One region of the Mycobacterium sp. smrl_JER01 genome, then DNA from elsewhere that is predicted to be linked to it. Evidence: riboswitches for the same ligand, from Rfam matches in the RefSeq annotation. Region 1 holds a riboswitch; the other holds the start of a gene.
The links. Region 1 has a riboswitch for guanidine ahead of ACNUDN_RS03455 (agmatinase family protein). Riboswitches for the same ligand answer to the same signal wherever they lie in the genome.
Positions count from the first base shown of each region.

Region 1 (14,700 bases):
CGCGGTCGGGGACTGGTGTCAGCTGTTGTTCGCCACCAACATCGTCTTCGAGCAGCTCGTCGGGTCCCTGTTCCGCAGCGAGCTGGTGATGCAGATCGCCGCTCGTAATGGCGACTACATCACGCCCACCATCGTCGGCACCGGTGAACACGACTACGACCGCGACGTCGCCTACACCCGCAACCTGTTCCGGATCCTCACCCGCGACGAGCAGTACGGCGACGCCAACACGGCGTTGTTCACCCAATGGCTGGACACCTGGGTGCCGCGCTGTCTGGCGGCCGCGCGCTCGCTGCAGCCGCTGTGGTCGCAGCCCGCGGAGAAGGCTGTCACCTTCGCCGGCAGCCTGAGTGCAGCCGAAGGGAAGTTCTCCTCCCTGCTCCACTCGATCGGGCTGGAGTACGACACCGCATCCGAGAGCGACACCGCATCCGAGAAGAAGGAGCACACCAAATGACCATGCAGTTCGGGTCGACGACCGAGTTCTCCAACAAGTGCGGCGTCACGCTGATGAATACCCCGGTTGGGCGGGTGGTGGCCGATGTCATGGGGAGCAAGAAAGGCGTGGAACTCACCGAATACCCCTCGATGATCCGCGTCGACGGCATCAGGTTGATCGAATTCGACTACGCCGAACTCACCGAGGCGCTCGGCGAGGAGTTCGACGGGGCGATCTTCGAGGAGATCAGCTCAACCCACTACGGCCGGATGGTCCACCTCGATGACAGGACCTTGCTGTTCGCCAGCCCCGAGGATGCTGCCGAGTACATCGGGTTCGACCTCACCGCCCGGTAGCCATGAACGCACTGCTGTCCGGGGTCATCGTCCCGTGACCGCAGCGAGAGCCCACACGAGATCAGGAGAGCCCGAATGTATGAGAAAGACGGCGATTCGTACTTCATCGTCGACGGTCACGTCCACATCTGGGACGGCCGTTCCAGCAATCACAAGAACATCCACGGCAGGCAGTTCATCGACTGCTTTTACGACTATCACCGCAATCTGAGCCCTGAGTCCGAGGTGTGGGACTACGACACCTACACCTACTACGGCGGCGAGCGGTTGATGCGTGACCTGTTCGTCGACGGCTACGTCGACCACGCCATCTTCCAGGCCACACTGCTCAGTGACTTCTACGTCAACAACTTCGGTCAGACCGAGGAGGCGTTCGGGCTGGCGCAACGGCACCCGGATCGGCTCACCTATAACCACGCCTACGATCCGCGTTACGGCGAGTCGGGTCTGGAACAGCTGCGCCGCGACACCGATCGGATGAACCTCAAAGGTGTCAAGCTCTACACCGCCGAATGGCACGGAGATTCACGCGGTTACAAGCTCGACGACCCATGGTCGCGACGCTACCTCGAAGAATGCATCGAGCTGGGCATCAAGAACGTCCACGTGCACAAGGGGCCGACTATCCGGCCGCTGGACCGGGACGCTTTCGACGTCGCCGACATCGACAAGGTGGCCACCGACTACCTCGAGCTGAACTTCATCGTCGAGCACTGCGGGCTACCCCGGCTCGAGGACTTCTGCTGGATCGCGACGCAGGAGTCCAACGTCTACGGCGGTCTGGCGGTCGCGATTCCGTTCATCCACTCCCGGCCGCGGTACTTCGCCCAGGTGATCGGCGAGCTGCTGTACTGGATCGGCGAGGACAAGATCCTGTTCGCCAGCGATTACGCGCTGTGGACCCCGAAGTGGCTGATCGAGAAGTTCGTCGACTTCCAGATCCCGCAGGACATGACCGAGTATGCACCCATCACCACCGACCAGAAGCGCAAGATCCTCGGGCTGAACGCCGCGGCGCTCTACGACCTGCCGGTGCCCGCCGAACTGCAGCTCCCCACGCCCGGACAGGACCAGGTCGAGGTCGCCGCAGGTGCCAAAGAGGCGGTGCCGCTGTGACGGCCATGATGGCGCGGACCGGCGTCATCGACGACGTGCTGGCAGCATTGTCGACAATCACCGATCCGGAACTCGACGAGCCGATCACCGATCTGGGCTTCGTGCGGTCGGTCACGCTCGACGACACCGGTGTCGAAGTGCACCTGCGGTTGCCGACGGCGTTCTGCTCGCCCAACTTCGCCTATCTGATGGCCTCCGACGCGCTCGATGCGCTGCAGGTGGTCGAGGACGCCGGCGAGGTCAGGGTCCTGCTCGACGACCACCACGACAGCCACAAGATCAACGCCGGCCTGGCGGCGGGCGCCGGCTACGTCGGCACCTTCGGCGTCGAAGCCCAGGACAGCCTCGACGAGTTGCGACGCACGTTTGCACGCAAAGCCCATTCGGCCGCAATGGAGCGTTGTGTCACTCGGCTGATGAATCGGGATCGGCTGGCCGAAGGGGATATTCATCGGATCACCCTGCACGATCTGCCCGCGGGCCGCGACAAGTCGGCACTGCTGCGACGGCGATTCGCGCTCGGTCTCAGCATCTGCCCGAACAGTCGCGTCGTGGTCGGCGACGACGGGCAGGCACTACCCCCCGAGCAGGTCCCGATGCGGCTGCGGTTCGCGCGGTCGGTGCGGATCTCCATGGAGGGCAACACACATTTCTGCCGCGGCTTGCTGGCCACCCGCTACGAGGACGGCGCCACAGTCATGCCCAAGATCGTCGACAACAGAACGAAGGAGCTGCCATGAGGGCGGTCCAGGTGGTCGGGTACCACACCAAGTTGCAGCTGCAGGAGATCGCCGAACCGGTCGTGGAGGGACCGCTGGACGTCATCGTCCGTATCGGTGGGGCGGGGGTGTGTCGCACCGATCTGCACATTCTCGAAGGCCAGTGGGAGCAGAAGTCCGGGGTGAACCTGCCCTACACCATCGGCCACGAGAACGCCGGTTGGGTGCACGCCGTGGGTGCTGCGGTGACCAATGTCGCGGTGGGGGACAAAGTGATCCTGCATCCGTTGATCACCTGCGGATTGTGCCGCGCCTGTCGCTCGGGTGACGATGTGCACTGCGAAAGCAGCCAGTTCCCGGGCATCGACACCAACGGCGGTTACGCGGAGTACCTGCGGACCACGGCTCGCAGCGTGGTGAAGATCGATGATTCGCTGGAGCCCGCCGACGTCGCGGCCCTGGCCGACGCGGGGCTGACGGCCTATCACGCCGCGGCCAAGGTGGCCCGTGCCACCGGACCCCGCGACACCTGTGTGGTGATCGGGGCGGGGGGACTGGGACATATCGGAATCCAAGTGCTCAAAGCCATCTCGGGAACCAGGGTGGTCGTCGTCGATCGAAATCCCGCTGCAGTGGCCCTGGCCGAGGACATCGGCGCCGACGATGGGATCGTCGCCGACGGCCACCATGTCGAGCAGATCTTGGAGCTCACCGGCGGACACGGCGCCGAAGCCGTCCTGGATTTCGTCGGCGAGGGCGGCGCGACCCGTGAAGGCGTCGCGATGCTGCGCCGGGCCGGTAACTACTACGTCGTCGGTTACGGCGAGAACATCGACATACCAACCATCGACATCATCAGCACCGAGATCAACCTCATCGGCAACCTCGTCGGCTCGTACAACGATCTACAGGACCTGATGGCGTTGGCCGCCCAGGGCAAGGTCACTCTGCACACTCACAAGTATCCACTCGACGAATTCCAAACCGCCATAGACGATCTCGATGCCGGCCGAGTTCGTGGCCGCGCCATTCTGGTGCCCTGAGCGCTGACCTCGACGACAAGGAAGGACACACACCATGGCAAAGGAGCTGCGGTACAACAGCGATGCGCGGACCCGATTGGAGAGTGGGGTCAACGCACTCGCCGACGCCGTCAAGGTGACGCTCGGGCCGAAGGGCCGAAACGCAGTACTGGAGAAGCTCACCGGTCCGCCCACCATCACCAACGACGGCGTCACCATCGCCAGGGAGATCCAGCTGGGCGATCCGTTCGCGAACATGGGAGCCCAGCTGGTCAAGGAGGTGGCGATGCGTACCAACGGGCTGGTCGGGGACGGCACCACCACCGCGACGGTGCTCGCCCAGGCGATGGTGCGCGAAGGGATGCGCGCAGTCGACGCGGGAGCCAACCCGATGCGGGTGCGGCGCGGCATCGAGAAGACCGTCCCGCTGGTGCTGTGGTCGCTGACCGAACACGCAGTAGCGGTGGGCGGCCGAGATGATCTGCTGCGTATCGCGACGCTGGCGGCCAGCGACGACGATGCGATCGGTGAGGTCGTCGCCTCGGCGGTCGAGCGGGTCGGCGAGGCCGGCGTCATCACCACCGAGGAGAGCGATTGCCTGGGCCTGAGCGTGGACATTGTCGACGGTATCGAGTTCGACCACGGCTACACCTCGGCCTATATGGTCACCAACCCGGATCGGATGGAAGCGGTTCTGGACAATCCGCTGGTACTGCTGACCAACAACAAGATCACCGCGGTGCAGGAGATCATGCCGACGATCGAAGCAGCCAAACGCGCCGATCGTCCACTGATGGTGCTCGCCGAGGACGTCGACGGTCCCGCGCTGCAGCTGCTCGTCGGCGGCAATATGCACCACACGATGCGGTCGGTTGTGGTTCGAGCGCCGGGGTTCGGGCACCGTAGGGTCGCCGAACTGGAAGATCTTGCCGTTGCGCTGGGCGGGCATGTGATCGCCAAGGACACCGGCCTGGAGCTGGGTGAGGTGACGGCGGGCCATCTGGGGTCGTGCGACCGGATCACCGTCACCGAGGACAGCACGACCATCGTGGGCGCTCACGGTGACGCCCCGCGGGTGGCGGCGCGGATCGGGCAGCTCGAGGCGCAACGGGAGCGGGCCCGAATTGACGCCGACCGCGACAGCCTTGACCTGCGGATCGCGCGGCTGACGGGCCGGGTCGCGGTGATCCGGGTCGGCGGTGCCACCAGCGTCGAGCTCAAGGAGCGGATGCTGCGGGTCGAGGACGCACTGGCCGCGACCAGAGCCGCGGTGGAGGCGGGGGTGGTCTCCGGCGGAGGTACCGCGTTGGCGCAGGCGCATCGCTGCCTGGCCGCGGTGACGCTGCCCGGCGACGAAGCGATCGGTGTGCAGGTCGTGCGCCGGGCGCTGGCCGAGCCGCTGCACTGGATCGCGCACAATGCGGGATTCGAGGGAGACGATGTGGTGCAGATCGTCGAGGATCTGCCGTTGGGGCACGGATTCAACGCGCTCTCAGGAGAGTACGGGGACATGTTCGACGAGGGCGTGATCGATCCGCTGAAGGTGACCCGGGCCGCGTTGGAGAGTGCGGCATCAATTGCCGCGCTGCTGATCACGACCGAGACGGCGATCGTCGAGCAGGTCGTGGGCAACCCCGGTGCGATCATGGCACCCGGCTTCGGTGACTTGGCCGAAGGTATGGTCCGCCCCTCGAACATCTACTAGAAGGAGCGACCCGCGGTGATCTTCATTGTGGTGAAATTCGAGGTGTCCGAGGATTTCCGAGAGTCCTGGCCGGCGATCACGGAGGAATTCACCGCCGCGACGCGTGCCGAGGATGGCAACCTCTGGTTCGACTGGTCACGCAGTTTGGACAATCCGTCGGAATACGTTCTGGTGGAGGCATTCCGGGATCAGCGGGCGGGTGTGGCACATGTGTCCTCGGACCATTTCGCCGCAGGACTGGCTGCGATGCGACCAGCCCTGCGGGCGACACCACGTATCGTGCATGCCGACATCTCCGCCGACGGGTGGTCACCGATGGGGGAGCTGCAGATCGACTGACCCCTTACAGCCCGGCGAAGCAGGGGTCGTCGGTCTGCTTCGGGATCGACGCGTTGCGGGTCGAGAATTGGCTCACCACACCGGAATCGGTGACCTCGACGGAATCGGCGCGGATGTCCATCGGGTAGTCCTGGGTCAGTTGTGAGGTGAACGCGTCCAAAGCGGGCTGCACGGCCTCGCGGGGCAGGGTGAAGCCGAGGCCGGTGACCCGTTGCACCTGCAATGCGATACCACCGTCAGCGACCGTCGGGCGAGCCGTGATGCTGCCGAGGGCACCCTCGAGTTCGATGGTGCCGTCGTTCGGGTTGGTCGTCACCCCGGTCACGAAGCTTCCGACGAGCGGGATGGCCCCCTGGATGGTCTGCTTGATGCCTTCGGTGCTCCAGGTGATGTTGGCGACCAGCGAACCGATGGTGCCGGCTCCGGTCGGGGTGTCCTCCAGGCGCACATCGTTGATGTCCAGGTTGACCTTCATACCTTTGGCGTCGCGGATCTGGTTGCCGGCGGTCTCGATGCGGATGTTGGTGTAGTGGCCCGACACGTGCTGCAGGAGGAACGGCGGCAGCACGCCGAACGAGGCGGTGGCGTCGTCCTGGACGACGCACTCCACGGTTCCCGCAACGACGGTGTCGGCCCGGTTGCGGGCGTAGAGCTCCCCGCCGAGCAGTCCGGCGAAGACCAGCGCCAGCACGATCACGACGACCAGCACGATCGAGAGCGGATCGCTGAACAGGTTCTTCAGTTTCGCCGGCAACGAGGAACCTCCCTGCGGTGTGGCAGGTGCCGCACCCGGCACCTGGCCGGGGGGTTGGCCCGGCGGAAACTGCGGCGGCGGGCCGGGCTGTTGCGGCGGACGGGCCCAGGGATCAGTCACGCCAGCGATTGTGCCCTACCGCGATGAGCGAAACCTGAGCGGTTGCGCAACACCGCGACCGTCTCACGGGCTTTGCGGATCCTCTCCAGGTCGACATCACAGATCAGCAGCTGCGGGTCCGCATCCGCCGAGGCCAGCACTTCGCCGAGCGCCGAGGTCACCACACTGCCGCCCACCCCGGTCGGTCCGAGCGCGGCGATCTCGTCGCCGGGATAGGCCTGGCCCACCGCGGCGACCACACTGTTGGTGTCGATGGCGCGGGCGCGGGCCAGCAGCGTCCACTGGTCGAGTTTGCCCGGACCGGTTCCCCACGACGCGTGCGCGGTGAGGATCTCGGCCCCGCGTTCGGCCAGTTCGACGTAGAGCTCGGGGAAGCGGATGTCGTAACACAGCGTGAGACCGATCCGCACCCCGTCGACGGTGATGACCACCGGTTCACGGCCCGGCGCGACGGTTCTGGACTCGGTGAAACCGAACGCGTCGTAGAGGTGGATCTTGTCGTACCTGGCCTCGACGCCGGGGCCCGTCGCGATCAGCGTGTTGGTGACCCGCACCCCATCCCCGGACGGCACGAACATCCCCGCCACCACCACGATGCCCGCGCGGGCGGCGATCTCCCGGACCGCCGAGGCCCACGGCCCGTCGAACGGTTCGGCGACCCGATTCAGTGGCACCCCGAATCGGCACATGGTGGCTTCGGGAAACAACACCAGTGCGGCGCCGGCCTCGGAGGCTCGCGTGGCGTACTCCTCGACCAGGCCGAGGTTGGCAGTCGGATCGGTTCCGCTGCGGATCTGGGCCAGGCCCACCCGGATGGCCGTCCGCGCGGCCTCTTGCTGCTGCACGCCCATGGCCAGCGAGTCTAGTTACGGGCCCCAGGCGGGCCGATCGGCCTTGGCGGCCTTGCGGCCGAGCTTGCCGGACCGGACCTGGGCGGCGAGGCTGTCGAGGATGACCCGCGAGCTCATCAGCGCGGTCTGTTCGGCCCAGTCGTAGGGCGGTGAGCACTCGACGACCTCGATACCGGCCAGACCGGGCTCGGAGACCATCTTCACCAGGTTCAGCGCCTCCCGGGGCAGTAGCCCACCGGGCTCGGGCCAGCCGGTGCCGGGCACGAACCCGGCGTCGATGACGTCGATGTCGAACGACAGATACACCGCCTTGGCGTCCTTCCACGCGACCTCGAGCGCTATTTCCGCGATTTTCTCCACGCCGACCCGTTCCACATCGCCGACGGTGATGACGGTCGATTTGCGGTCCCGGCCCACCTTCACCCCTTCGCGTGGACTCTGCCAGCCGCCGATCCCGATCTGGACCAGGTTGGTTGCGGGAGCGTTGCGGATGTTGGTGGCGTGGAACCACGGCGTGGTGTGCATCCGCTCGTCGAGGTCGGTCTCCTGGGTGTCGACGTGGCGGTCGAAATGGATGATGCCGATGTTGCCGTCCATGTACGGGGCGAGCCCGCGGATGGTGGGGAAGCCGATCGAATGGTCGCCGCCGAGCACCACCGGCATCACCCCGCGCTGCGCGACGTGCGCCATCGCCTGACTGATCTGGTCGAACGACTTCTCCAGGTTGCCGGGGATGGTGAACACGTCGCCGATGTCGACCATGTTCAGCTGCTCACGCAGATCGACCCCTGATTCGTAGTTGTAGGTGCCGAACAGGTTGGTGGAGCGGCGGATTCCCTGCGGTCCGAACCGGGTTCCCGGCCGGTAGGTGGCGCCGGCGTCGAGTGGGACGCCGAAGATCGCGACCTCGGCGTCGTCGACCTCGTTGACATCCTCGACGAACGGGCACTTCAGGAATGTGCCTCGCTCGCCGGCGAAGTGGGGCTTCTCGCCGCGGACGAACGTCGAGATGGTGCGGTCGTTGATGGTCGGTGCGGCTTCGAGTCCGTAACTGAGACCTCGGTCGATCTCCTCGCGGAGGCGACGGTCGCCGAGCCTGGCCTCGGCCTGTTGGGCCCACGCACCTTCGGCGTTGGGTAGCGACGGATCAAGTCGATCGGACATGAGTTCTCCTCATCGCGCCGTCTTGTCGCAGACCGGGTACGACGCACCTCGTCCGGGGCGCGGTGAACTCGCCGCGCCTGAGACCATTGTTGGCACGGCACCGAATTCCTGTCCAGCGCTAGAGGAAACGCAGCGTTAACACACGGCGCGACGTCACGTAATGCGGACGGTCTTTCCTGACGTGGACTCACACGCATGTGTGGGGCGCGCCTAGGGTTCCGTCGGCCACCAGGCCGGGTCTGGTCCGAGAGGTGCATGCGGCCGGCACCGAAGCACGACCGTTCCACGGCGGGACAAAAACCCGGGAGACTCCAGCGCACGTTCAGGAGGCTCCCGGTGATTCTTCTCGGTGTCGGGTTGAGCATTGTCGTCGTCACCTTGATCGGCCTCGCGGTGGCCCGCCGCGTGGGTGGCGACAGCACGAATTTCCTTGTCGGCGGGCGCAATTTGACTCTGCCGTTGGTCGGGGCCGCTCTGATGGGGCAGGCGGTGGACACCAACGCGACGTTGGGCAACACCGACCTGTCCTCGGAGTTCGGTTTCTGGGCGGGTGCGGCGCTGCCACTCGGACTGGGCCTGTGCCTGTTGATCACCGGCATCTTCTTCGCCAAACCGATGAACCGGATGGGGCTGACCACGCTGCCCGACTATTACCGGCTGAGATTCGGCCGGCCGGTGGAGATGGTCTCGTCGGCGCTGATGATCGTGGCGTTCGCGATCCTGGTGGCGGGCAACCTGGTGGCGGGCGGGTATCTGTTCGAGTACTTCGTGGGCTTCCCGTACTGGGTGGGTGTGGTGTTGATCGCCGGGATCGTGTTGCTCTACACCGGCGCGGGCGGCATGCTCGCCGACGCCTACACCGCGATCGTGCAGATGAGCCTGATCCTGGTGGCCGCGGTCGCGACCTTGATCTGGGTCGCGGTGACCTACGGGCTGACCGTTCCCGAGGGTATGGGACCGTTCGATCTCGGACAGCTCGGTGACCCGGCGCAGGGCGCCGCGATCAACTGGGCGACGCTGATCGCGCTGGGTATCGGCGACATCGTGGCCATCGACTTCATGCAGCGGATCTTCTCGGCCCGGTCACCGGAGACCGCCCGCCGGGCCTGTTTCATCGGCGCGGCCGGCGCAGCAGCGATCGGCATTCCGTTCGCCCTGGTGGCTTTGGCGTCGACCGCTGTCGTGCCGGAGGGCAGCGACGGGCCGGTGCTGTTCGTCCTGCTCGCCGACTATGCCCCGATCGGGCTCACCGTGCTGGTGCTCGCCGGCATCGTCGGCGCATCGATGAGCACCGCCAACGGGGCGATTCTCGGCACCGCCGCCGTCGCGGTCCGCAATGTCGGCAACGTCAAACGTGTACACGTCGAGGGCAGACCGGACCCGCTGCTGCGGGCAACCCGGTGGGCGATGCTGCCGGTGGCCGCGGTGTCGGTGTTGTTCGCACTCAAGGTGCCGCAGACCGGAATCCTGTTGACATTGGCGTTCGACCTGCTGCTGGCCTGTTTGATCGTGCCGTTCGTGCTGGGCCTGTACTGGCGGCGGGGGACGGCGGCCGCCGCGCTGGCCGCCATCGTGGTGGGGCTGGTGGTGCGGCTCGGCCTGTTCGCGATGACACCGACGATGTACGGGGTGGACAACACCATCTTCTACGTCGAAACCGGGTTCTTCGACGCGACGTTCGACGGTTACCCGACCTTCATCGCGTTCGGGGCTTCGCTGCTGGCCTATGTCGTCGTGGCGCTGGCGACCAGGCCGGCGACGTTGCGCGGACTCGACATTCAGGTCGCCGACGATCTGGACGAGGCCCTCGCCGGTGCCCAGGACCGGGCACTCGTTCCCGAAAAGGCGGTCGCCGAAGCGCCCCGAACCTGACCGGCGTGCCGTGCCGGGCGGTCGGCTCAGCCGACGGGGGCGACGGCAGACCACGGCACGGTGAGCACTCCGTCGCGCAGACTGCGTCGCGGCGTGCTCACCGGAAAGCCTTCCCCGGCAAGGAGTTCCATCATCGCTCGCCACCGGATCCGGGGGCCGAACACACCGTGTCCGGCCACGCTGGCCCAGGCCCGGTCGGCGGCGCGCAGCAGCGTGTGGATGGGCTGGCCTTCCACGTTGTGATGGATCAGCACCTTCGGCAGCCGCTCGGCGAGATCGGACGGGCGCTCGATCGCGAACGGGTCGCAGGCCAGCGTGAGGCTCACCGGAGAGCGCTCATCGAGCAGCACCCAACAACACAGCCGACCCAACTCGTCGCAGGTGCCGTCGACGATCAGCCCGCCGGGTGCCACCGCCCGACGCATCGCGGCCCACGCGTCGGCGACGTCGTCGACCGGGTACTGGCGCAGCACGTTGAAGGCCCGCACCAGGACCGGCCGATGTCCGGCCAGTTCGAAACCGCCGAGCGCGAAATGCACCCCCGGTGCGTGCCCCGCCCGTACGACCGCCTGCCCGGCGCGCACCCGGTCCGGGTCGATCTCCAGGCCGACCACCCGTACGTCGGCCCGCACCTGGCGCAGCCGGATCGCCAGCTCCAGCGTGGTCACCGGTTTCGCGCCGTAGCCCAGGTCGACCACCAGCGGATCCTCAGCGGTCTGCAGTGCGGTGCGCACCCGGGAGGAATGCACCAGCCAGCGATCGCTGCGGCGCAGCCGGTTGTGCCCGGTGGTGCCCCGGGTCACCTGCCCCAGTGGCGGCATACCCGAAGAGCATGGGAAGCCCTGCACCATGGCTCGATGGTAGAGACCCGATCAGCTGTTCTCGGTGATCCACACCGTGGTGAATCGCTGCTCGGCGATCACCAGATCCACCAGCTGACTGCCGATGAAGTTCTCGATCTTGCCGCCGACCAACGGCACCTTGACCTCGACCGTGGCCTTCAACGCCATCCTGGCCCTGCTGTCCAGCGGGGCCAGCACCGCATCTCCGTCGAGCCCGGCGGGCGCACCCGGGATCGAACCTCGCACCGTCGCCGACGCCCGGCCGTCGGCCACCGGGGTCCAGATCTCCTCGCGCACGAAACTGAGGTCCCCACGGTGGAACTGCGTGACAACCGCGGGAAGCCGGTCGGAGCGCAGCGTCTGGGTGGTCTTGACGCGGATACTGCCCTCCGGGTCGACGGTCATCTCGTCCAGCGTGGCGTGGTCGGCGCCCGAGTCGCGCAGCCGGACGAGCCAGTACCGCTCGTCGCTGAACGCCCGGTGCACCTGTTCGACCGTGCCCTCGTATTCGGCGGCCATGTCGAATGAACGTGGCATAGCTGGCCACGCTACCGTTAGCCGCCGTGGTCCCTTCCGAGTCCGGCGGCGTGCCGTTTGCCGAGCACGTGCCGCTCGCGCCCCTGACCACGCTGCGCGTCGGCCCGTCGGCGCGCCGCCTGATCACCTGCACCACCACCGCGCAGATCGCTCCGGCGGTGCGCTTCGCCGGCCCCGATGCGCTGATCCTGGCGGGTGGGTCCAACGTGGTGATCGCCGACGACCTGACCGATCTGACCGTCGTCCGGCTGGCGAACACCGGGATCGTCGTCGACGGTGCGGTGCTGCGCGCCGAGGCGGGCGCGGTGTGGGACGACGTCGTGGTCACCGCGTTGGCGCACGGGCTGGGCGGGTTGGAATGCCTTTCGGGGATTCCTGGCTCGGCGGGTGCCACGCCGGTGCAGAACGTGGGAGCCTACGGCGCCGAGGTCGCCGACACCATCAGCCGGGTCAGGCTGCTCGACCGCGACACCGGTGCGGATCTGTGGGTATCGCCGGATTTTCTCCGATTCGGTTACCGCACAAGCATTGTGAAGCATTCATCGAAGTGGGTGGTGCTCGAGGTGGAGTTCGCGCTGGACGTGTCCGGTCGCAGCGCCCCGCTGCGCTACCGCGAACTGGCCGACGCGCTGGGCGTCGAACCGGGAGAGCGAGCCGACCCGGGCCGGGTGCGCGCGGCGGTGTTGTCGTTGCGGGCGCGCAAGGGGATGGTGCTCGACGACGATCCGCAGCATCCCGATCACGACACCTGGAGTGTGGGCTCCTTCTTCACCAACCCGGTGGTCAGCCGCGCCGAATTCGACCGGATCGCCGACTCCGTGGACGGTCCGGTGCCCAACTACCCTGCCCCCGGCGGGGTGAAGCTGGCCGCCGGCTGGCTGGTCGAGCGCGCCGGGTTCGGCAGGGGATACCCAGCCGAGCACCGCGGCGGCGAAGCGCCGGCCCGGCTGTCGACCAAGCATGCGCTGGCGCTGACCAACCGCGGCACCGCCACCGCTGCCGACGTGATCGCCCTGGCCAGGACGGTGCGCGACGGTGTCCGGGCAGCCTTCGGGATCGAACTCACACCCGAGCCTGTGCTGGTCGGGTGCGCTCTCTAGGTACCCTGGGTTCACGTGAGCCCTGCCGAACCGCTGCCGTCGATCACCAGGCGGCGTGCCCTCGCCGCCTTCGCGGTGGGCGTCGTCGCGCCGAGCGCGCTGGCAGCCTGTATGGCCACCGACGGGGACCGGAACGACGGTGCCGCGGCCGGCGACGCACCGAAGTCCCCGACGATCACCTACGAACCCGCTGACGCCTCCGTCGACGTCGTCCCCACCGCCCGCGTCGGAGTCGACGTCGCCGACGGCCGGTTCCAGAAGGTCACCTTGACCAATCAGAACGGCAAGGTCGTCGCGGGGGCGCTGAACCGGGACCGGACCTCGTTCACGGTGACCGAGCCGCTCGGCTACGGCGTCGAGTACACCTGGTCGGGCACGGTCGTCGGCGGCGACGGCGACAGCGTTGCGCTGGGCGGATCGTTCACCACCGTCACCCCGGCGGTCCAGGTCAACGGCCGGTTCCAGCTCGCCGACGGCCAGACCGTGGGGGTCGCCGCGCCGATCATCCTGCAGTTCGATGCGGCCATCGGCGAGCAGAACCGCGCCGAGGTGGAAAAGGCGCTGACGGTGACCACCACCCCGCCGGTCGAAGGAAGTTGGGCGTGGCTGCCCGATGAGACCGCCGGCTCGCGCGTGCACTGGCGCACAAAGGAGTACTACCCGGCCGGCACCACCGTGCACGTCGACGCGAAGCTCTACGGTGTGCCGTTCGGTGACGGCGGCTACGGTGCCGCCGACTCCACACTGGATTTCGGCGTCGGCCGTTTCCAGGTGGTCAAGGCCGAAGCGTCGTCGCATCGCATCCAGGTCGTCACCGACGCCGGCGTGATCATGGACTTCCCGTGTAGCTACGGCGAAGGGGATCTGGACCGCAACGTCACCCGCAGCGGCATCCACGTGGTCACCGAGAAGTACGAGGACTTCTACATGACCAATCCGGCGGCCGGGTACGCCAACGTCCGGGAGCGTTTTGCGGTGCGGATCTCCAACAACGGCGAGTTCATCCACGCCAACCCGGCCAGCTCAGGGGCGCAGGGCAACAGTAACGTCACCAACGGATGTATCAACCTGTCGCTGGAGGATGCCGAGCAGTACTTCAACACCGCCATGTACGGCGACCCGGTCGAGGTGACCGGCACCCGGCTGCAGCTGTCGTACGCCGACGGCGACATCTGGGACTGGGCGGTGCCGTGGGACGAGTGGGTCACGATGTCGGCCCTGTCGGACCGGGATTCCCCCGGCAGCATCCCCAGCACCGCGCCGGTGACGCCGTCGCAGGCACCGCAACCGGTGGGCGACCGACCCGGCGGATAGTGCCGCGGGCGGGTTCTGCCTCGGCGGGTCGACCGGCTCAGGTCACTCGTCGCCGGTCCAGAACGCGTCCAGGATCAACGCATCCAGCGACAGGTTGGGGTCTGACGGCAGGGCGGTCAGCGGCAGTGATGTCATCGGAGTTCCTCGACTTCGTCGTTGCGGCAGGGATGAGTCGTTTCGGTAGGGATGAGGCGCTTCGGAGGGATGACTCCAGCGTGGCCCGCCCGGCCAAGAATTGCCCCGGGCGTATGCCAAGAAATTGACGGTGAGTTCGCTGAAAGACTGCTGAGACGCGGCCGGGCTAACTGCGGTTGAACCGGGATCCGCTGGCGCCGCTGACCTGATCGCGCGGCCGCACCACGATCAGATCGAGGTCGACGTGGGAGGGACGGCTGGCGACGAACCCGACAACCTCGGCGATGTCCTCGGCGATCAGCGGGGTCACGCCCT
Region 1 is NZ_JBLXXK020000001.1:713,496-728,195, forward strand. Features, by position in the region: gene ACNUDN_RS03410 (aromatic/alkene monooxygenase hydroxylase subunit beta) at 1-457, shown strand, start outside; gene mimD (propane 2-monooxygenase effector subunit MimD) at 454-795, shown strand; gene ACNUDN_RS03420 (amidohydrolase family protein) at 871-1,911, shown strand; gene ACNUDN_RS03425 (iron-sulfur cluster assembly protein) at 1,917-2,651, shown strand; gene ACNUDN_RS03430 (NAD(P)-dependent alcohol dehydrogenase) at 2,648-3,673, shown strand; gene groL (chaperonin GroEL) at 3,708-5,357, shown strand; gene ACNUDN_RS03440 (putative quinol monooxygenase) at 5,373-5,696, shown strand; gene ACNUDN_RS03445 (LmeA family phospholipid-binding protein) at 5,701-6,570, opposite strand; gene ACNUDN_RS03450 (carbon-nitrogen hydrolase family protein) at 6,567-7,385, opposite strand; gene ACNUDN_RS03455 (agmatinase family protein) at 7,437-8,585, opposite strand; guanidine-III (ykkC-III) riboswitch at 8,597-8,662, opposite strand; guanidine-I (ykkC/yxkD leader) riboswitch at 8,785-8,895, shown strand; gene ACNUDN_RS03460 (high affinity choline transporter 1) at 8,922-10,457, shown strand; gene ACNUDN_RS03465 (class I SAM-dependent methyltransferase) at 10,484-11,278, opposite strand; gene ACNUDN_RS03470 (DUF2505 domain-containing protein) at 11,330-11,836, opposite strand; gene ACNUDN_RS03475 (UDP-N-acetylmuramate dehydrogenase) at 11,863-12,936, shown strand; gene ACNUDN_RS03480 (L,D-transpeptidase) at 12,952-14,250, shown strand; gene ACNUDN_RS03485 (SDR family oxidoreductase) at 14,552-14,700, opposite strand, start outside.

Region 2 (14,700 bases), 110 kb from region 1:
GAAGCTGGTCTGCAGGCCCTCGGCGAGCGCGACCACCGTGGCCGCCGGGTGCCGCGACAGGTAGGCCATGGTCGCGCGGTCGAACGCCAGCGAGCGCAGCGCCATCTCCTGCCCCTTGCGGCGGCCGAACTTGTCGAAATCGAAATCGATGGAGTCGACCAACCGGATCGCCATCGGGTCGTCGATGATGGCGTCACGATGCCGGGCCTGGTGCGCGCGACCGTTCAGCGTCAACAGCGCCGTCTCCGACACCCCGGCCAGCGCGCCCGCGTCGAATCTCCGGTCCGAACCCACGTCACGACGGTACTCCCGCCGGCAGGCCCCGCTCGCCGGACAGCGGTCAGGCGGCGCGCAGGCGGCGGGCGCCCAGCACCGCCTCGTAGTGGCCGACGAGTTCCTCGCAGATCACCGGCCAGGTGCGGCCCAGCACGCTTCTGCGGGCCGCCGTCGAGTAGCGGCGGCGTTCGGCGATCAGGTGATCGACCGACTCGCACAACCGGGCCTCGAACTCGGCGACCGGTAACAGCAGCCCGGTCCGGTACGGTGCCACCAGATCGCGGGGACCGCCGGCATCTGGTGCGACGACCGGCAGACCGGAGGCCATCGCCTCCTGCACCGCCTGGCAGAACGTCTCATGCTCACCGGGGTGCACGAACACGTCCATGCTCGCGTAGGCCGCGGCCAGCTCCGGCCCGTACAGCGCTCCGGTGAAAATCGCTCGGGGCAGACAGGTTTCGAGCTTGGCGCGGTCCACCCCGTCACCGACGACGACGACCTGCAGATCGTCGCGGGCGTGCAGAGCGGCCAACCGCTCGACGTGCTTCTCGGGCGCCAGCCGACCGACGAACCCGACGATCGGCTTACCCTCGGCAGACCAGGACCGACGCAGCCGCTCATCACGCGCCGACGGGGCGAACCCCGTCACATCGACCCCGCGCGCCCAGCGATGGACACGTGGAACGCCGTGGGCAGCAAGATTTTCCATGGCCGAGGTGGACGGAGCCAAGGTCCGGTCGGCCTTGCTGTGCAGACGACGGGTCCAGGTCCAGGACGCCTGCGAGAGCATGCCGATCCCGTAGCTCTGCGCGAAGCCGGCCACGTCGGTCTGGAACACCGCCACCGTCGGGATGCCGAGGTGACGGGCGGCATGCACCCCACCCCATCCCAGCAGCGCCGGCGACGCCAGGTGCACCACGTCGGGGTCGAACCCGCGCAGGACCCCGACCATCCGCGGACGCGGAACCCCCAGCGGCAGCGAGGTGATCTTGGGGACCATCATCGACGGCACCCGGTGGACACGGACACCGTCGTACACCCTGTCGGCCGCCGGCTCACCGCGCGGGGTGTCCGGGGCGATGACGAGGACCTCGTGACCGGTACGGCGCAGATGCTCGATAGCCCGGAGCACCGAGTTGGTGACGCCGTTGACATTCGGCAGGAATGATTCGGCGACGATTGCAACGCGCACACCGTGACGGTGACATCACCAGCTGTCGGCGAGGTTGCGACCAGGGATATGTCACACGAATTGCCGGTGCGGCGGCAAAAGCGTGCCATCGGCCGTCCGTGCCACCAGGATGGACCCATGCACTGGATCCGCCCCCTGGCCGCACTGTCGGCGGCCGGGCTGCTGCTGATCGTCGTCGGATGCGCCAGGGACATCACCGGTAATGCTCAGGTGGATGCCGCCACGGCGCCACTGGCCGTCAGCGAGGACGGATTCGGCATCGTGGCAGGCTTCGACGACGCCCCCGCCAAAATCGAGATCTACACCGAACCGCAGTGCACCCACTGCCGCGATCTGCAGGACGAGTTCGGTGACCTGCTGGCCTATCACATCACCGTCGGCACCCTGCAGGTCACCTACCGGCCGCTGGTGTTCATGGACGCCGACTACGACGGCTATTCGTCCACGGTGGCCAACGCCCTGTTCCTGGCCACCGACGTCGTCGGTGACGCCGCGGGAACAGGAACCCAGTTGCAACGCTTCGTGCACGAGCTGTGGGCCAACCAGGACCCCGGTGGAGCGGCCTTCACCGGCCAGGAACTGCGCGACATGGCAGTCGGTGCCGGTCTGCCCGACGCCGTCGCCGACCACGTCGCCGACGGCGGCCAAGCCGTCGACGTCGCGGCGATGGACGACACCAACTTCGTGCTGCTGTTCGACATCGACAGCACCGACACCGGAACCCCGACGGTGTTCGACCTCGGCACCGGTCAGAAGATCGACATCTACGACGACGACTGGCTCAGCGACCTCGTCGACTCCTGATCGGTCACCGATCCCCGGCCGCGGCGTTCGACGAGCGCAGTGCCCGCCAGCGCGACACCGGCGATCAACCAGCCGACCACCGCGATCGACCCCGCCGGGATGATCGCCAGCGAGGCATTGCGGTGTTGTACGCGAACCAGATTCGGGTCGTTGACGTCGTACTCGACGTAGATGCGCATACCGTTCTCCAGCTCCGACGGGTAGAGCACGCCGAGTTCGGGACGGTAGGTCACGCGGTCGGGGGTCACGAACTCGATCGTCGAACGGCGCGGACCGGCGTCGAGCACGGTGGCCTCGGCCACCCCGAGATGACGTTCGATCTGCCGATCGTTGCGCCACGCGCCGAGCACCAACAGCACCGACTGCAGGGTCACCAGACATGCCACCACCACGATGCCGATGCGGACCCGCCGCAGGATCCGCGCGCCGCGCGGTTCTCCCGGTTCACCGTGCAGATGCGGAACCACGATCTGCCACAGCGCGGTGAGTCGACCCCGAAGCTCATTCACAGGCTTGCCCTGATCGACGCGTGCAACGCCCGCAGCGACGATCTGTCGGCCTTGACCTCCAGTACCCGCATGCCGTCGAAGTCCTCGTCGAGCACCTCGGCGAGCTGGCCGGTCTCGATCTGGCGGCTCTCGACGTGGTAGGCGCGGCACAGAGCACCGACATCGACATCGTGCGGGGTGCCGAAGATGCGCGAGGACACGTCCGAGAACCTCGGATCACCCTGTTCGAGCAGCTCGAAGATGCCGCCGCCGTTGTCGTTGGAGACCACGATCGTCAGCTTGCGCGGGCTGGGCTCCGTCGGCCCGATCAGCAGACCCGAGCTGTCGTGCACGAACGTCAGATCCCCGATCAGCGCGACCGTGCGTCCGTCACCGCGCTCGTGGGCGAGCGCCGCCCCGATCGCCGTCGACACCGTGCCGTCGATACCGGCCACGCCGCGGTTGGAGCGCACCTTCACCCCGGCGGTGTTGAACCCGACCAGGGCGATGTCACGCACCGGGTTCGACGCGCCGAGCACCAGCTGATCGCCCGGCCGCACCGCGTCGGCGACCGCGGCGGCCACGTGCAACCCCGTGGTGAGCGGGTGCTCGGCGAGTTGGGAACGCACCGCCTCGACCGCATGCCGGTCGGCCTCGGCGCACCGGCGCAACCAGCCCGGCGCCGGTTCACCGGAGGTGATGGCGCGGGTGCCGGTGGCCTGCGAGTTGCCCGACACGTCGGGCCAGCGCGGTCCGGTGGTCAGCGCGAAGACCGGCACCGCAGGATCGGCCAGCAGCGTGGAGACCGGCCGGTGCAGGGTGGGGCGACCGAGCATGATGACCTGCTTGGGCCGAATCAGCCGCAGCGCCAACGGATGCAACGGGGTCTGGGCGTACGGCGCTGTCGGTTCGGCCACGGTGGGCAGATGCGCCAGGTTCGGATGGGTACCCGCCCCATGCCCGGCGATGACCACGGTGTCCGGGCTCAGGTCGATGTCCAGCGGCTGATCGAAGGTGACCGGGGGGGTGAACGTCCACGCCCTGCCGGCCGGGCGGCCTGCGGGCGCATAGGGCACCGCCGGCTCCTCGGCATCGGGGACCAGCGGCTCGCGCAGCGGGATGTCGAACTGCACCGGCCCTGCGTTGGCGGAACGAGAACCCTTGGCAGCCACCAGGACTCGACACGTTGCCGAGCGCCATTGGGCGTTGAGCGATTCCATGTCCGCCGAATCGGCAGCGAGCCCGAGGCTGATGTTGGCGCGCATCTGGGTGCCGAAGTAGCCGAGCTGCTCGAAGGTCTGATTGGCGCCGGTGCCGAGCAACTCGTAGGGCCGGTTCGCCGACAGCACGACCAACGGCACCCGGGCGTAGTTGGCCTCCACCACCGCCGGGCCCAGGTTCGCCACCGCGGTACCCGACGTCATCGCCACACAGACCGGAGCCTGCTCGGCCACCGCCAGTCCGATCGCGAGGAAACCTGCGGTGCGTTCGTCGATACGGACATGGAGCCGCAGCCGACCGGCGCGGTCGGCGTCGTGCAACGCGAAGGCCAGCGGCGCGTTGCGCGACCCCGGGCACAGCACGACATCGCGGACGCCGCCGCGGATCAGTTCGTCGACGACCACCCGGGCCTGCGCCGTCGAGGGGTTCACCACTACAGCGTATCGGCGAAGAAGTTGAGGATCGCGGTGTTGACGACCTGCGGTTTCTCGATGAAGCCCAGGTGACCGGTGCCCGGGATCTCCAGGAACTGCCCGTTGGGCAGCGCGTTGGCGACCTCGCGGCCCAGGTAGGACGGCAACACCACATCGTCGGCGAACCCGATCACCAGCGCCGGGGTGGTGACGTTCTGGTAGGCCGACAACCGGCTGCCCTGCGGTGCGATATCGAGCTGCGTGCGCATGCCCGGCGTGGGCTTCTGCGGCCACATGGTGAACATCTCGATCCAGTCCCGCACCGCGTTGTCATCGTTCAGCGTCTTTGGCGAGAAGCTCTCCAGCAGACGGACTTTGGCCTCGAACTCGACCGGGAGCTCGGTACCGGATTCGGCGAGCGCACGTTCGCCCTGCCAGAAGAAGTCCCGGGTGCGATCATGGCGGCCGCGGGTGGCCATCAGCACCGCCGACCGGACCAGATCGGGGCGGGCGACCATCAGTTCCTGGGCGATGTAGGAGCCCATCGACAGCGCGACGATACGCACCGGGGCCAGGTCCAGCTTCTCGATCAACGCCGCGGTGTCGCCGACCATGGTCTCGGTGGTGAAGCCCGAGGCGTTCTCGGTGGCACCGATTCCGCGGTTGTCGAACGTCACACACCGGTAACCGGCACGGGCGAACACCGGCACCTGATGGAGATGCCAGGTGCGGCCGGCGCCGCCTCGACCTGCGATGAACAGCACCGGCTCCCCCGCGCCGCGATCGTCGTAAGCCAAATTCACCCGGATGACGGTACTGGAAGACCGGGTCGCACCGAGATCGCGCCCGCGGTCGCTCCACCTCGGGCGGCAACGATCAGCTGCGCAATTTCGACGACTCCGGCCGGGAGCGCCGCGCCCGGATCCGCCCCAGCGCGGCATCCCACAGCAGCCCGGTCGAAGCGGCCAGCGCGGCCGGCCGGGCCAACTCCTTGCCCATCATCGCGGTCGCCAGCGCCTTCGTCGACGCCGACGCCTTCGACATGTGCCCGGAGTCGAACGGCGGGCGCGGGTCGTATTCCATCGACAGCTGGATGGCCTTGGCCTTGGCCTCCCCGCCGATACGGCCGGCCAGCCACAGCCCCAGGTCGATACCCGCCGACACCCCGGCTGCGGTGACGGTCTTGTCGTCGGCGATCACCACCCGCTCGTCGCCGACCGGCTGCACACCGAACGTCCTGAGCACCGGCAGCGCCGCCCAGTGCGAGGTGGCGCGCTTCCCGTCCAGCACGCCGGCGGCGGCCAGGATCACCGAACCCGAGCACACCGACGTGGTCCAGGTCGAGGTCCGGTGTGCCCGCCGAACCCAGTCGAGTACGGTCTCGTCGCGGGCGTGCTCCATGGTGGCGAACCCGCCGGGGATCAGCACGATGTCCGGTGACGGCGTCTCGGCGAAGCTGTGGGTGGCGCCGACCAACAGCACCTGGGAGTCGGCGGCGATCGGACCCGGCTCATGCCAGACGAACCGCACCTGCGCGTCCGGGAGCCATCGCAGGCTCTCGTAGGGTCCGATGAAGTCCAGGGCGGTGAAACCCGGGTACAACATGATCGCGATCTGCACGGCGTCTCCTTCTCGGGGTCAGAACGGGTCAGGCGAATGTTCTGCGGTACTGGTCGGGCGATACGCCGAGCCTGCGCACGAAGTTGCGGCGCAGAGTTTCTGCGGTTCCGAACCCGCAGCGGGCGGCGATCACGGTGACGGTGTCGTCGGTCTCTTCGAGTTGTCGGCGCGCCGCTTCGGTGCGCACCCGTTCCACATAGGCACCGGGGGCCTCGCCCACCTCGTCGGTGAACACGCGGGTGAAGTGCCGGGGGCTCATGGCGGCGCGGCGCGCCAGCTCGGCGATGCTGTGCGCGCCGCCGGGTTCGGCCTCGACGGCCTGCACGTCACGGATCGGGGTGCGCCGAGCGCGCGGCATCCACACCGGCGCGGCGAACTGCGTCTGCCCGCCCGGTCTGCGCAGGTACATCACCAGGTGGCGGGCGACGGTCTGCGCGGTCTCGGTTCCGTGATCGTCCTCGACCAGCGCCAACGCCAGGTCGATGCCGGCGGTGACCCCCGCCGCGGTCCACACCTTCTCCGAACTGCGCACGAAAATCGGATCGGGATCAACTGTCACCGAAGGGAATTCGGCAGCGAGTCGCGCGGCATAGGCCCAGTGCGTGGTGGCGACGCAGCCATCGAGCAGTCCGGCCTGCGCGGCCAACACGGCGCCGTTGCACACGCTGACCACTCGCCGGGCCCGTGGCGCGACGGCCTCGATCCAGTCGATCAGGGCGCGGTCCGCGCGGGCCTGTTCGGCACCCCACCCTCCGGGCAGCACCACAGTGTCCACCGGCGCATCCGGTCCGGGCAGGGCATCGGCCATCAAGGTCAGACCGGTGCCGGTACCCACCGGCGTCGCCCCGACGGACACCACCCGCACCGCGTACCCGTCCTCGCCTTGTGCGCTCACCACCAGCGAGGCCCCGGTGAACACCTCGAACGGGCCCACCACATCGAGGGCCTGCACGCCGGTGAAGCCGACGATGAGCACCGTGCGCACCATGGACTCAGTGTTGGCCAGCGCCGCGATGGCGTCCAGGCCATGGAGCCCACAGATCAGGACACCAGTGGAAAACACTCCCGGACCCGCTCGATCCACCACTGCCGCCGGTCCGGCGGGGCGGCCAGGGCCGCGATCCGGTCCGGGTCGGGGGTGACGGCAGTGGCGGGCAGGTATCCGTCGACGGGGACGACGGGAGCGACGACGTCCTCGACGAACAGGCCGCCGGTACCGAGGCCGCAGGCGTGCTCGAGCGCGGGCAGCGCCCCGGCCGCCACCAGACCGACACCGATGCCGACCGCCGAGTCCAGCGCGCTGGAGACCACGATCGGGATGTCGATCTGGGCGGCCACGTCGAGCATCGCCTGCACGCCCCCGAGCGGGGCGACCTTGAGCACCGCGATGTCGGCGGCACCACTGCGCACCACGTGCAGCGGATCGTCGGCCTTGCGGATGCTCTCATCGGCAGCAACGGGGATGTCGACGCGGCGTCGCACCTGCGCCAGCTCGGCCACCGTGGCACAGGGCTGTTCGAGGTATTCGAGCGGACCGTCGGCGCTCAGCGCCCGCGCGGCCACCACGGCCTGGTCGACGGTCCATCCGCCGTTGGCGTCCACCCGGACCGTCGGCACCGCGGCGCGCACCGCGTTGACGCGGGCGACGTCGTCGTCGAGGGACTGACCGGGTTCGGCGACCTTCACCTTGGCGGTGCGCGCACCGGGGAAACGGGCCAGCACCGCAGGGACGTCCGCCGCGGTCACCGCCGGCACGGTCGCGTTGATCGGAATCCGGGTGCGCCGCACCTCGGGGAGCGGGCGGTAGGCCGCCTCGATGCCTGCCGCCAGCCAGTGCGCGGCCTCCGGGGCCCGGTATTCGGCGAATGCGCCGAACTCACCCCAGCCGGCCGGCCCATCGATCAGCGCCAGCTCGCGGGTGGTGATGCCGCGGAACCGGACCCGCATCGGCAGCGCCACCACGTGCAGCCGGTCGAGGACGTCGGCGAGTTCGGACACCGCTTCATCGTGCCTCAGCGTTCATCGTGCCTCAGCGCCCGACACGCACCCGCGCGGGCCGCTCGACCTCGGCGGGCCGGTCCGCGTCGGCGGGCAACATCTTGAGGCCGACGACGGCAACGATGATCCCGGTCAGGAACAACAGCTTGGCCGTCGAGATCGCCTCGTCGCCACTGGCCATCGCATAGCCGACGGTCAGTGCCGCCCCCAGCCCGGTCCATACCGCGTAGGCCGAGCCGATCGGAATGTGTTTGGCAGCCCAGCCGAGCCCGCCGATGCTGCCGATCAGCGCCGCCACGAACACCGATGTGGCTACCGGCGCTGTGAAGCCGTCGGTTTTGCCGAGCGCGGTGGCCCACACCGCCTCCAGCACCGCGCTCAGGATCAGGATCGCCCAGGGCATGTCAGCTCACCGCCTTCAGGCCCATCACGCTGCCGACCAGCATGCCGAGCAACAGCAGCCGCGCCGTGGACGCGGCCTCCCGTTTGGTCACGATGGCCCACAGCACCGTCAGCGTCGCACCGATGCCGACCCAGACCGCGTACGCCGTTCCGGTGGGCAGCGAGGTCATCGCATACCCGAGTCCGATCAGGCTGACGGGCATCGCGATGACGACGACGAGTGTCGGCCGCCGTCGCCGGAAGTTGTCGGACATCCCCAGGGCGGTCGCCCAGACAGCCTCGAAGAGACCGCTGACGACGAGTACCAGCCAGGCCACAAGACCCTCCTCGGCGAGTCAGTCTTGTCGCTGCGGGTACTGCTCCCTCGTCCGCCGGCAACCCGGATCGGGTACCGCACCAGCCACGTTACCCAACGGTTTCGGGCCGGTCATGTCCTGGAAACACATGGTGACCGATCTCTCCGGCACGTCGAACCTCCGCGACCCGGGTCCGGTGCGTCAGGGGGGGCGGAACGTCGGCGGATCAGCGGTGCCCTAGACGGTGGCGCGGTCGCGGCCTTCCCAATGGGGTTTGCGCAGCTCCTTTTTCAAGATCTTGCCGGTGGGGTTACGCGGCAGCTCCTCGGCGATGTCGACGGACTTCGGGCACTTGTAGGCCGCCAGCCGTTCCCGGGCGAACGAGATGAGTTCGGTCTCGGACACCTCGCCCTCGATGACGACGACGGCCTTGACCACCTCACCCCATTTGTCGTCCGGCACCCCGATGACCGCGACCTCGACGACGGCCTCGTGTTCGGCCAGCACCCGCTCGACCTCGATGGAGTAGATGTTCTCCCCGCCGGAGATGATCATGTCCTTGAGCCGGTCCTCGACGAAGATGTAGCCACCGTCGTCGACGCGGCCCACGTCGCCGGTGCGGAACCAGCCGTCCTCGGTGATCGCCTCGGCGGTCGCTTCGGGTTTGTTGTGGTAGCCCTTCATCAATTGCGGTGAGCGGAACCACAATTCGCCCTGCTGACCGGTCGGGACGTCTTCGAGCGTGTCCGGGTCGACGACGCGCACCTCGGCGTTGGGCACCAACGTGCCGGCGCTGGAGAGCCGCTCTTCGCGGCCCGGATCGCGGTGCGCCTCCGGCAGCAGGTGGCTGATCACGCCGCACAGCTCGGTCAACCCGTAGGCCTGCATGAAATCGGTGTTCGGCCAGGCCTGCAACGCCTGCCGAAGCAGCGGCAGCGGCATCGGGGACGCCCCGTAGGCGAACGTCTTCAGTGAGCCGAACAGCTTGACCGCGTCCTCGCCGGCGTCGAGCACCTTGGCCAGCACCGCAGGCACCAGGAACGTCCGGTTGGCGCCCTTGAGAATGGCCCCGGCCAGCGTCATCCCGTCGACGTCGCGCGTCATGACACTCGGGAAGCCGTCGTGAATCCCGAACTGCACGTAGGACGATCCGCCCACGTGGAACAGCGGCATCGACACCATGTTCTTGTCGCCCTCGTCGAACTCGAAGCCTTCGTGGGCGTTGACGGTGTGCGCGATCATGTTGGCCTGGGTCAGCTCGACACCCTTGGGCCGGCCGGTGGTCCCCGACGAATACATGATGATGCAGACGTCGTCGGGCTCGACGTCGGCGGAACGCTCCACGGGAGTCGACGCTTCCAGCATCGCCTCGTACTCGTCGCCGCCCTCGGGTTTGACCGTGACGACGTGTTCGATGTTGACCAGCTTGTCGCGGATCCGGTCGATCGAGGCTTTGAACTCCTCCCCGACGAGGAGCAGCTTGGCCCCCGAGTCGTTGAGTACGTAGTCGAGCTCATCGGCCGCCAGCCGGAAGTTGATGATCGCGTTCGCCGCACCCAACGAGGCGGCGGCAAAGGTCAGCTCGACGCATGCGGGGTGGTTCTTGTCCAGGAAGGCCACCACGTCGCCGCGGCCGATGCCGCGTTCCTTGAGCGCACCGGCCAGGCGGCGTACCCGGTCGTTCCACTGCGACCAGGTCCATGACCGGTCCAGGTAGTCCATGGCTTCGCCGTCGGGCTTGCTGGCGGCCCAGTGAGCGAGACGTTCGTCGAGAAATCGAGGTTCGGGCAGATCGGCCATGGTCAGAAGAGTGCCACGGAGCTGCGCGGCGCTGACCGGATTCGCCCAATCGTCGACCACGGATTCACAGCTTCACGCTGAAAGCGGTTTGAACAGCCGGTTTGCGCCATCGGGCGCACATGAGCGCCCAGGCGACCGGCCGATGGGCGTGATCTCGGCGGCCGTGGATCCACACCCACAAGTTGGCCGAACAACCACGTCGGGCGCATTTTCACGGGGACCGCCTGACTCAAATTGGAACACGTTCTAGTCTGGTCGGCATGAGTGATCAGCTGCGCCATTTCGTCCACTCCGGCCATCTCACCGTCGGCGCACTCAAGCGCCACAAGGACCGTCCCGTGCTGTTCCTCGGGGACACCACACTGACCGGCGGTGAGCTCGCCGACCGGATCAGCCAATACATCCAGGCTTTCGAGGCGCTCGGCGCCGGCACCGGCGCGGCCGTCGGCCTGCTGTCACTCAACCGTCCCGAGGTGCTGATGATCATCGGCGCCGGCCAGACCCAGGGCTACCGCCGCACCGCGCTGCACCCACTCGGTTCACTCGACGACCACGCCTACGTGCTCTCCGACGCCGAGGTGACCTCACTGATCATCGATCCGAACCCGATGTTCGTCGAGCGTGCGCTGGGCCTGGTGGAGAAGGTGCCGAGCCTCAAGCAGGTACTCACCATCGGGCCGGTGCCCGACGAGCTCGCCAAAGCGGGCGTCACCGCCGTCGACCTGAATGCCGAGGCCGCCAAGTACTCCCCACGACCGCTGGTCGCCGCCGACCTGCCGGCCGACCACATCGGCGGCCTCACCTACACCGGCGGCACCACCGGTAAGCCCAAGGGCGTCATGGGCACGACGCAGTCGATCACCACCATGACCACCGTGCAGCTCGCCGAATGGGAGTGGCCGGAGAATCCGCGCTTCCTGATGTGCACACCGCTGTCGCACGCCGGCGCCGCGTTCTTCACCCCGGTGATCGTCAAGGGCGGCGAGCTCATCGTGCTGACCAAATTCGATCCCGCCGAGGTGCTGCGCGTCATCGAAGAGCAGAAGATCACCGCCACCATGCTGGTGCCGTCCATGATCTACGCGCTGATGGACCATCCGGATTCGCACACCCGCGATCTGTCGTCGCTGGAGACGGTCTACTACGGCGCGTCGGCAATGAACCCGGTGCGGCTCAAAGAGGCGATCCGCCGGTTCGGACCGATCTTCGCGCAGTACTACGGCCAGTCCGAGGCCCCGATGGTGATCACCTACCTGTCCAAGAAGGAGCACGACGACAAGCGCCTGACCTCCTGCGGACGTCCTACGTTGTTCGCCCGGGTGGCACTGCTGGGCGAGGACGGCAAGCCCGTACCCCAGGGCGAGGTGGGCGAGATCTGCGTGGCGGGTCCGCTGCTGTCGGGCGGCTACTGGAATCTGCCTGACGAGACATCGCGAACTTTTCATGACGGCTGGATGCACACCGGCGATCTCGCCCGCGAGGACGAGGACGGGTTCTACTTCATCGTCGACCGCACCAAGGACATGATCGTCACCGGCGGGTTCAACGTGTTCCCGCGTGAGGTGGAAGACGTTGTGGCAGAGCACCCGTCGATCGCGCAGGTGTGTGTGATCGGCACCCCCGACGAGAAGTGGGGCGAGGCGGTGACCGCCGTGGTGGTGCTGCGGCCCGATGCCGACGGTTCGGAAGACGCCGTGGCGACGATGATCGCCGAGATCCAGGCGTCGGTGAAGGAACGCAAAGGCTCGGTGCATGTGCCCAAGCAGATCGTCGTCACCGACTCGGTGCCGATCACCGCGCTGGGCAAGCCGGACAAGAAGGCGGTACGGGCGCAGTTCTGGCAAGGCGCCGGACGTTCCGTCGGCTGACGTCGGGCCCGGCCCGGGCGGACCCGGGCCGGCGTGTCGACGTCCTCGGGCGCGCGGTCTGGTCGGAGTGTGCCCGCGTCCAGCGCGCGTGGGCTCCGGTCAGGCCCCGAGTTCGGCCAGGATGCCGTCGATCAACTCGCCGGCGACTCGGGCGGCCCGTTCGACGTCACCGGCGGCGATGCGGTCCACCAGCATCCGGTGATCGGCGACCTCGAAAGGCTCCTGGTGAATCGTCGCGACGCTGGCGGTGACCGCCTCGAGGAGCCCGCGGTACAACTCGGTGAGGGTCTGGTTTCCTGAACTACGCACCACCGCCAGGTGAAATTCGGCGTCGGTGCGGGCGAATCCGTCGGTATCGGCGGCGCGCGCGCAGACATCCCGGCGCGCCAGGAGCGCGCGCATCTCGTCGACGTCGGCCGGCGTCGCGTGGGCGGCGGCCAGCCGGGCGCCCTCCACCTCCAGCGCCCTGCGCACATGCAGCACGTCACGCAACTCGGCGCCACAGAGTCGGCGTAACGCCCCGGACATTTCGCTGGTCGCCCGCACGTAGGTGCCGTCGCCCTGGCGCACCTCGAGGATTCCGGCATGGGCGAGCGCGCGGACCGCTTCGCGCACGGTGTTACGACCCACCCCGAGCGACTCGACCAACACCGATTCGTTGGGTATCCGCTCGTCCACCGGCCATTCCCCGCTGGCGACGGCCCAGCGCAGCTGCTCGATGACCTGATCGACCAGTCCTGTCCGTCGCGCAGTGTTCAATGGCACAGTCACGCCCTTTCAACCAATGATGGGATGTATGGCACGGTAGCAAGATGCGCATCGAACAGCAGGACGTCGCCGGGCGGACCGACGCGACCGACCGCGTCGGCACGACGGCCGGCGGGGTACTGCTGGGACTTGCCGTCGTACTGACCGCGCTGAACCTGCGCCCGGCCGTCACCAGCGTCGCCACGGTCCTGGGCGACATGCGCGCCGAATTGGGGGTGTCGGCGACCTGGGCCGGGCTGTTGACCACGCTGCCCGCCCTCTGTTTCGCCGGGGCAGGATTGGCCGCCCCGATGCTGGCAGCGCGGATCGGCCTCGGCCGCACGATCTCGGCCGCGATGATCGCACTGACCGCCGGGCTCGCGTTGCGGGTCGTGGGCGGTCCCCACGTCGTCCTGGGCGCCACTCTGGTCGCCTGCGCCGGCATCGCATTGGCCAACGTCTTGATCCCCGTCGTGATCAAGGGCTCCTTCCCGGCACGGATCGGATTGATGACCGGGGTCTACACCGCCGCACTGCAGGGCGGCGGAGCACTCGGGTCGGCGGCCACCCCGGGTCTGGAGGTACCGCTGGGCGGCTGGCGCGAGGCGCTGGCGGCGTGGGCGGTGCTGTCGTTCGTGGCGCTCGCGCTATGGATACCGGCGACCCGACGCCACCGTGACGCCTGGGCAGCCCACACCCGCCCCACAGCCGACCGGCGCTCGATGCTCGGCAATTCGCTGGCCTGGACGGTCACCGTGTTCTTCGGCAGTCAGGCCTTCATGGCCTACATCGTGATGGGTTGGCTCCCCGAAGTTTTCATCGACAACGGGGTCGACAAAGTGCATGCCGGTCTGTTGGTCGGGCTGACCTCCCTGATCGGTGTTCCGTTGTCGCTCATCGTCGCTCCGTTGGCCGCGCGGCGGCCCAGCCAGAGCGGCTGGATCGTCGGCGTCGGGGTGTTCGGCTTCGCCGGTGCGGTAGGCCTGATGGTCGCCCCGGGTGCGCAGCCACTGCTGTGGAGCGTTTTGATCGGTATCGGCATGAGTGCGTTCTCGATGGCGCTGGCGGTGCTCGGCCTGCGTGCCCGCACAACCGAGGAGACTGCGCAATTATCGGGAATGGCGCAAGGTTTCGGTTATCTCATCGCAGGTACCGGACCCTTCCTGTTCGGCCTGCTGCACGACGTCTCACACGGGTGGACGGTGCCGTGGATGATGTTCCTGGTGGTCTACGCGGTGCAGATCGTGGCCGGCGCGATGGCGGGGCGGGCACGCTTCGTCTGAGCGAGCCGACAGGCAGCTGCGCCGTGCGGCGAGCGTGCGTGAAGTGTGCGGCGAGCGTGCGTGAACTTCGGGAATTGCGCGGCGTGTCGCCTGCAGACACGCACGCTCGGCGCGTGGCGGGCGGTCAGGCGGTCAGGCGCCGGGGATTGCGGTGCGCGCCGCGACCGACGTCGCGCCGGCGTTGTCGAACACGTCGATCACCACATCGGCATCGCGATAGCCGCCCAGGTGAGCCAGACCTTCGGTGGCGCCGATGAGTTCGTTGGCGCGGTCCCCGTTCATCGGATAGTCC
Region 2 is NZ_JBLXXK020000001.1:822,125-836,824, reverse strand. Features, by position in the region: gene ACNUDN_RS04080 (class I SAM-dependent methyltransferase) at 1-294, opposite strand, end outside; gene ACNUDN_RS04075 (glycosyltransferase family 4 protein) at 341-1,468, opposite strand; gene ACNUDN_RS04070 (DsbA family protein) at 1,586-2,272, shown strand; gene ACNUDN_RS04065 (DUF3592 domain-containing protein) at 2,233-2,781, opposite strand; gene menD (2-succinyl-5-enolpyruvyl-6-hydroxy-3-cyclohexene-1-carboxylic-acid synthase) at 2,778-4,412, opposite strand; gene ACNUDN_RS04055 (alpha/beta fold hydrolase) at 4,415-5,197, opposite strand; gene ACNUDN_RS04050 (DJ-1/PfpI family protein) at 5,271-6,014, opposite strand; gene ACNUDN_RS04045 (GlxA family transcriptional regulator) at 6,043-7,002, opposite strand; gene ACNUDN_RS04040 (o-succinylbenzoate synthase) at 7,056-8,012, opposite strand; gene ACNUDN_RS04035 (DMT family transporter) at 8,044-8,415, opposite strand; gene ACNUDN_RS04030 (DMT family transporter) at 8,417-8,731, opposite strand; guanidine-III (ykkC-III) riboswitch at 8,744-8,809, opposite strand; gene ACNUDN_RS04025 (long-chain-fatty-acid--CoA ligase) at 8,948-10,510, opposite strand; gene fadD8 (fatty-acid--CoA ligase FadD8) at 10,771-12,378, shown strand; gene ACNUDN_RS04015 (FadR/GntR family transcriptional regulator) at 12,478-13,143, opposite strand; gene ACNUDN_RS04010 (CynX/NimT family MFS transporter) at 13,191-14,408, shown strand; gene ACNUDN_RS04005 (class I SAM-dependent methyltransferase) at 14,541-14,700, opposite strand, start outside.
Region 2: it holds a riboswitch for guanidine, as region 1 does, so the genes downstream of both, ACNUDN_RS04030 (DMT family transporter) here and ACNUDN_RS03455 (agmatinase family protein) in region 1, are expected to answer to the same signal.